3 regions of the Pseudomonas sp. G3-39 genome follow, and region 1 is predicted to be linked to each of the others. Evidence: predicted binding sites of a transcription regulator. Region 1 holds the regulator's gene; each other region holds the start of a gene.
The links. Region 1 encodes sigma-54, which starts transcription at its own class of promoters, with help from an activator protein. Its sites were predicted from a motif close to ANTGGCATNNANNTTGCTNT; they were not measured.
Positions count from the first base shown of each region.

Region 2: ACOYXG_RS08635 (CmpA/NrtA family ABC transporter substrate-binding protein) is a predicted target of sigma-54. The motif match lies at 1,060-1,079, and genes of this name have one in related genera.
Region 3: flgB (flagellar basal body rod protein FlgB) is a predicted target of sigma-54. The motif match lies at 1,041-1,060, and genes of this name have one in related genera.

Region 1 is NZ_CP186497.1:894,933-897,199, reverse strand. Features, by position in the region: gene lptB (LPS export ABC transporter ATP-binding protein) at 1-289, shown strand, start outside; gene ACOYXG_RS03915 (RNA polymerase factor sigma-54) at 564-2,057, shown strand; gene hpf (ribosome hibernation-promoting factor, HPF/YfiA family) at 2,131-2,267, shown strand, end outside.
Region 2 is NZ_CP186497.1:1,899,646-1,901,912, reverse strand. Features, by position in the region: gene ACOYXG_RS08640 (quinone-dependent dihydroorotate dehydrogenase) at 1-971, opposite strand, end outside; gene ACOYXG_RS08635 (CmpA/NrtA family ABC transporter substrate-binding protein) at 1,195-2,267, shown strand, end outside.
Region 3 is NZ_CP186497.1:4,399,270-4,401,536, reverse strand. Features, by position in the region: gene cheR (protein-glutamate O-methyltransferase CheR) at 1-735, shown strand, start outside; gene flgB (flagellar basal body rod protein FlgB) at 1,101-1,508, shown strand; gene flgC (flagellar basal body rod protein FlgC) at 1,512-1,955, shown strand; gene flgD (flagellar hook assembly protein FlgD) at 1,971-2,267, shown strand, end outside.

The DNA of each region.
Region 1 (2,267 bases):
GGAAATCGCCCGCGCCCTGGCGACCGCACCGAAATTCATCCTGCTCGACGAACCGTTCGCCGGTGTCGACCCGATCTCGGTCGGCGACATCAAGCAGATCATCCATCACCTCAAGGCCAAGGGCATCGGTGTTCTTATCACCGACCACAACGTGCGTGAGACCCTGGATATCTGCGAAACCGCCTACATCGTCAACGACGGTCAACTGATCGCGGAAGGCGATGCGGCGACCATCCTTGCCAACGATCTGGTGAAGGAAGTGTATCTGGGCCACGAGTTCCGCCTGTAAGCACCAAGGCACTTGGCCAGCCTCCGGGTGCTGTATCGATGAAGCAGGCTTTTATACGCTTTTATTGTTACAGCGCTCTAGGCAGACACGACGCCTCAAAGATGTTCACCGTGCTCCGACGCGATGCGTCAACAAAGTTTTATACGCTTTTATTGTTACAGCGCTCTAGGCAAACACGACAGTTTCAGGCATATAATTTGCTTAAGTTTGGCGCTCCGGCGCCCTGTAGTGGATGGCGCATGCGCGCCGGCGAATAAGGTGTTAAGCCCCTGCCATGAAACCATCGCTAGTCTTGAGAATGGGCCAGCAGCTGACGATGACACCGCAGCTGCAACAGGCCATCCGCCTGCTCCAATTGTCGACCCTGGACCTGCAACAGGAAATCCAGGAGGCCCTGGAATCCAATCCGATGCTCGAACGCCAGGAAGAAGGCGACGACTTCGACAATACCGATCCTTTGGCCGACAACGCCGAACAAAAACCCAACACCGACATTCAGGAACCGTCCTATCAGGAAGCCGCCCCGACGGTGGACAATCTGGAAGATGGCGAATGGAACGAGCGCATTCCTAACGAACTGCCCGTTGATACCGCCTGGGAAGACGTCTACCAGACCAGCGCCAGCAGCCTGCCCAGCAGCGATGACGACGAGTGGGACTTCACCACCCGCACGTCCGCCGGCGAAAGCCTGCAAAGCCATCTGCTGTGGCAATTGAACCTGGCGCCGATGTCCGACACCGACCGCCTGATCGCCGTGACCCTGATCGATTGCATCAACAATCAGGGCTACCTGGACGAAACCCTCGAAGAAATTCTCGACGCCTTTGATCCGGAGCTCGACATCGAGCTGGACGAGATCGAAGCCGTTCTGCACCGCATTCAGCAGTTCGAACCGGCCGGTATCGGGGCGCGCAACCTCGGCGAATGCCTGCTGCTGCAACTGCGTCAGCTCCCGGCCAAGACCCCGTGGCTCAACGAAGCCAAACGTCTGGTCAGCGATTACATCGATCTGCTCGGCAGTCGCGACTACAGTCAGTTGATGCGGCGTATGAAGCTCAAGGAAGACGAGTTGCGTCAGGTCATCGAACTGGTGCAAAGCCTCAATCCGCGTCCGGGCTCGCAGATCGAATCGACCGAAGCCGAGTACGTGGTGCCCGACGTCATTGTGCGCAAGGATAACGAACGCTGGCTGGTCGAGCTGAATCAGGAGTCAGTGCCCCGTCTGCGGGTCAACGCGCAGTACGCCGGTTTCGTCCGTCGCGCCGACACCAGCGCCGACAACACCTTCATGCGCAACCAGTTGCAAGAGGCACGCTGGTTCATCAAGAGCCTGCAAAGCCGCAACGAAACCCTGATGAAGGTGGCCACCCAGATCGTCGAGCATCAGCGCGGCTTCCTGGAGTATGGCGATGAAGCCATGAAGCCGTTGGTCCTGCATGACATCGCCGAGGCGGTCGGCATGCACGAATCGACGATTTCCCGGGTCACCACGCAGAAATTCATGCATACCCCGCGCGGTATTTATGAACTGAAATACTTTTTCTCCAGCCACGTCAGCACCTCCGAAGGCGGTGAATGCTCGTCGACAGCGATCCGCGCGATCATCAAAAAACTGGTTGCGGCGGAAAATCAGAAAAAGCCGTTGAGTGACAGCAAGATCGCTGGTTTACTGGAGGCACAAGGCATTCAGGTGGCTCGCCGCACCGTCGCCAAGTACCGCGAATCCCTCGGGATCGCGCCTTCGAGCGAACGCAAGCGGTTGATGTAAGCCACGTTACAGCGTTCCAGTGGCAGGCTTTTCGGCCTGCCGCTTTATGCACTGGCAACGAAGGAGAAGCTGTATGCAAGTCAACATCAGTGGACACCAACTGGAAGTGACCGAACCTCTGCGCACCTACATCAACGAGAAACTCGAACGATTGGAGCGCCATTTCGACAAGATCACCAACGTGCAAGTCACGATGTGCGTCGAAAAGCT
Region 2 (2,267 bases), 1.0 Mb from region 1:
CCCTTATAGATGAAGCCCGAGTAAATCTGCACCAGGCTCGCACCCGCCATGATCTTCTCGGCCGCATGCTTGCCCTCAGTGATGCCACCGGCCGCGATGATCGGCAACCGACCACCCAGCTCAGCCGCCAACACCTTCACGGTATGCGTGCTCTTGTCACGCACCGGAGCGCCGGACAGACCACCCGCCTCGTCACCGTGCTCCATGCCTTCGACGCCGACGCGACTCAGGGTGGTGTTGGTCGCGATCACTGCGTCCATTCCGGTTTCGATCAGTGCCTGAGCCACCTGCGCCGTTTCTTCGTCGGTCATGTCCGGGGCGATCTTGATCGCCAGCGGCACATGTTTGCCGTGACGCAGGGCCAGTTCGGCGCGGCGCGTGGCCAGATCCGCCAGCAACTGCTTGAGCGAATCACCGAACTGCAGACTGCGCAGGCCCGGGGTGTTCGGCGAGCTGACGTTGACCGTGACATAGCTGGCGTGGGCATACACCTTGTCCAGGCAAATCAGATAGTCGTCCACCGCGCGCTCGACCGGAGTGTCGAAGTTCTTGCCGATGTTGATCCCCAGCACGCCCTTGTATTTGGCCGCCGCGACCCGCGCCAGCAGGTTATCCACACCGAGGTTGTTGAAGCCCATGCGATTGATGATCGCCTCGGCTTCCGGCAGACGGAAGATCCGCGGTTTCGGGTTGCCCGGCTGCGGACGCGGGGTCACGGTGCCGATTTCGACGAAACCGAAACCCAGTTGCGAGAAACCGTCGATGGCCGCGCCGTTCTTGTCCAGACCGGCCGCCAGACCCACCGGGTTCGGGAAGTCCAGGCCCATGACCGTCACCGGCACATTCGCCGGCTTCTTGCACAGCATGCCGTTGAGGCCCAAACGCCCACCCGCGCCGATCAGATCCAGCGACAGATCGTGGGAGGTTTCCGGGGAAAGTTTGAACAACAGCTGACGGGCCAGGGTGTACATGGGCGGCGATGACTCGGGCGGCGAAAAGAGGCGGCGATTATAGCCGGGCAACGTCCCCCGGCGCGAGGCACACAGGTAAATCAGCCTGACTGGCATATGCCTTGCACTTTCAGGGGTATCAGCCCACAGGCCAATGGCGGCGTGCGGGCACGGACAATGGCGTCGTTCGGAGGTTTTGCCTTGGCAAAGCCTGGGACGGCGTTTTTTTTGAGGGTGGCTTTATATGAGTGATTCGTCCGTCGGGCCGCTGGCCTGGGTCAACGGCAGTGATGCTCCGGAAAAAAGCGTGATCAACCTCGGCTTCATGGCCCTGAGCGATTGCGCTTCGGTAGTCGTGGCCGCGACACAGGGCTTCGCCCAGCCCTACGGCCTGACGATCAACCTCAAGCGCCAGGCGTCCTGGGCGACCTTGCGCGACAAACTGGTCAGCGGTGAGCTGGATGTGGCCCACAGCCTGTACGGGCTGATTTACGCGGTGCACCTGGGCATCGGCGGCGTCGCCCCGAGCGACATGGCGGTGCTGATGGGCCTGAACCAGAACGGCCAGAGCCTCAACCTGTCTCACGGCTTGCAGCAACTGGGCGTGACCAGTCCTGAAGCACTCGATCGGCAGGCGCACCAAACCCGCGCAAAACTGACCTTCGCCCAGACCTTCCCCACCGGCACCCATGCGATGTGGCTGTATTACTGGCTGGCGAGTCAGGGCATTCACCCGTTGCAGGACGTCGACAGCGTAGTGGTACCGCCGCCGCAAATGGTTGCGCATCTGCAAGCCGGGCGTATCGATGGCTTCTGCGTCGGTGAGCCGTGGGCGGCCAGCGCCGAGCAACAGGATCTGGGGTTCACCCTCGCTACCAGCCAGAGCATCTGGCCTGACCACCCGGAAAAAGTCCTTGGCTGCACCCGCGCGTTCGTCGAGCAATACCCCAACACCGCCCGGGCGCTGGTGATGGCGATCCTCGAGGCCAGCCGCTTCATCGAGCAAAACCCGGAAAACCGCCGCAGCACCGCGCAGCTGCTTAGCGCCCCGGAATACCTCGACGCCCCGCTGTCCTGCATCGAACCGCGTTTTCTCGGTGATTACGCCGATGGCCTCGGCAATCGCTGGCAGGACCCGCACGCCTTGCGCTTTCACGGCAACGGCGAGGTGAATCTGCCGTACCTGTCCGACGGCATGTGGTTCATGACCCAATTCCGCCGTTGGGGCCTGTTACGCGAGGATCCCGACTACCTCGCGGTGGCCCGCCAGGTTCAGCAACTGGACATTTACCGCGAAGCAGCCACCGCCGTCGGTGT
Region 3 (2,267 bases), 2.6 Mb from region 1:
TCGAGCCGTCTCAACAAACTGATGGAGCAGCAAGGCATCAAGTCCCTGGGTGAGCTGGTACAGCGCATCCAGACCCAGCCGCGCAGCGGTTTGCGCGAGCAGGTGGTCGATGCCATGACGACCAACGAAACCCTGTGGTTTCGGGACACCTATCCGTTTGAAGTCTTGAAGAACAAGGTGCTGCCCGAGGCGATCAAGGCCAGTCCCAACCAGCGTCTGCGGATCTGGTCGGCGGCGTGCTCGTCGGGTCAGGAACCGTATTCGCTGTCGATGTCGATCGACGAGTTCGAGCGCAGCAACCTCGGTCAGTTGAAGATGGGCGTGCAGATTGTTGCCACGGACTTGTCCGGCAGCATGCTGACCAACTGCAAGACCGGCGAGTACGACAGCCTGGCGATCGGCCGCGGTTTGTCCGCCGATCGTCTGCAGCGCTACTTCGACCCGAAAGGGCCGGGGCGCTGGGTGATCAAGGCGCCGATCAAGAACCGGGTGGAATTCCGTTCGTTCAACCTGCTCGACAGCTACGCCAGTCTGGGCAAGTTCGACATCGTGTTCTGCCGCAACGTGCTGATCTACTTCTCCGCCGAGGTGAAGAAAGACATCCTGTTGCGCATTCACAGCACGCTGAAGCCGGGCGGGTATCTGTTCCTTGGCGCGTCCGAAGCGCTGAACGGTTTGCCGGATCATTACCAGATGGTCCAGTGCAGCCCGGGGATCATTTACCAGGCGAAGTGATTGCACGGGCAACACGAGAAACGGGAGTCCTTGGGGGCTCCCGTTTTTTTGTGCCTGAATTATCTCCCTCACGCACCACAAAATCCCCTGTGGGAGCGGGCTTGCTCGCGAAGGCGGTGTGCCAGGACAACAAATATTGACTGACACGACGCCTTCGCGAGCAAGCCCGCTCCCACAGTTGTCCGGTGTTGGCGAGAGCACGCAAGCGGCAGAAAAGCGGCAGCCAGCGGAAACCGGTTGCCGCTTTTCTGGCATTGCCGCTTTGCCGGCTCCTCGCAAAGCCCCGGTTTATGGGGGTTGTTCTGTTTGGCACGGCGCTTGCTAAAGCTCAGGTACGAAAAACCGGTCACCCGAAGGTTCCCGACATGAGCATCAGCTTCGATAAAGCGCTCGGCATTCACGAAAAGGCATTGGGCTTCCGCGCCCAGCGTGCCGAAGTGTTGGCCAACAACATCGCCAACGCCGATACCCCGAACTACAAGGCTCGGGATCTGGACTTCTCCAAGGTGCTTGAAGCACAGACCCAGAAGAACGCCAACGGCACCATCGCGCTGAACATGACCAACAGCCGTCACATCGAAGCTGAAGGCCTGGGCAATGGCGACGAGTCGCTGATGTATCGCACGCCGATGCAGCCTTCGATCGACCAGAACACCGTTGACGCTCAGCTTGAGCAGTCGAACTACGCGGAAAACGCGGTCGGCTTCCAGGCCAGCTTCACCCTGCTCAACAGCAAATTCAAAGGGCTGGTGTCAGCCCTGCGCGGAGAGTAATCCATGTCCCTGTCCAGCGTTTTCAACATTGCCGGCAGCGGCATGAGCGCACAAACCACGCGTCTGAACACCGTGGCTTCGAACATCGCCAACGCCGAAACCGTTTCGTCGAGCATCGACCAGACCTACCGCGCCCGTCACCCGGTGTTCGCCACCATGTTCCAGGGCGGCCAGAACACTGGCAGCAACTCGCTGTTCCAGAGCCAGGACGCCGCAGGGCAGGGCGTGCAAGTACTTGGCGTGGTCGAAGACCAGAGCAATCTCGAAGCGCGTTACGAGCCGAACCATCCGGCCGCTGACGCCAAAGGCTACGTCTACTACCCGAACGTGAACGTGGTGGAAGAAATGGCTGACATGATTTCCGCGAGCCGTTCGTTCCAGACCAACGCCGAAATGATGAACACCGCCAAAACCATGATGCAGAAGGTACTGACCCTCGGTCAGTAATAAGGGGCGACTGCCATGAGCGTTACCGATACCACCAGCAGCCTGAGCATGAATGACATCCTGGCGAACTCCTCGAAGAAAACGAGCAGTACGACCACCGGTGGCATTGCTTCGGCCACCAACAGCGCCACTGGCGGCAAAGCCCTGGGCAAGGATGCGTTCCTGCAACTGCTGGTCACCCAGCTGAAAAACCAGAACCCGCTTGATCCGCAGGACAACAGCGCCTTCGTAGCACAGTTGGCGCAGTTCAGCAGTCTTGAGGGCATCACCACCCTCAACAGCACCGTCAGTTCGCTGGCCGGCAACTACAGC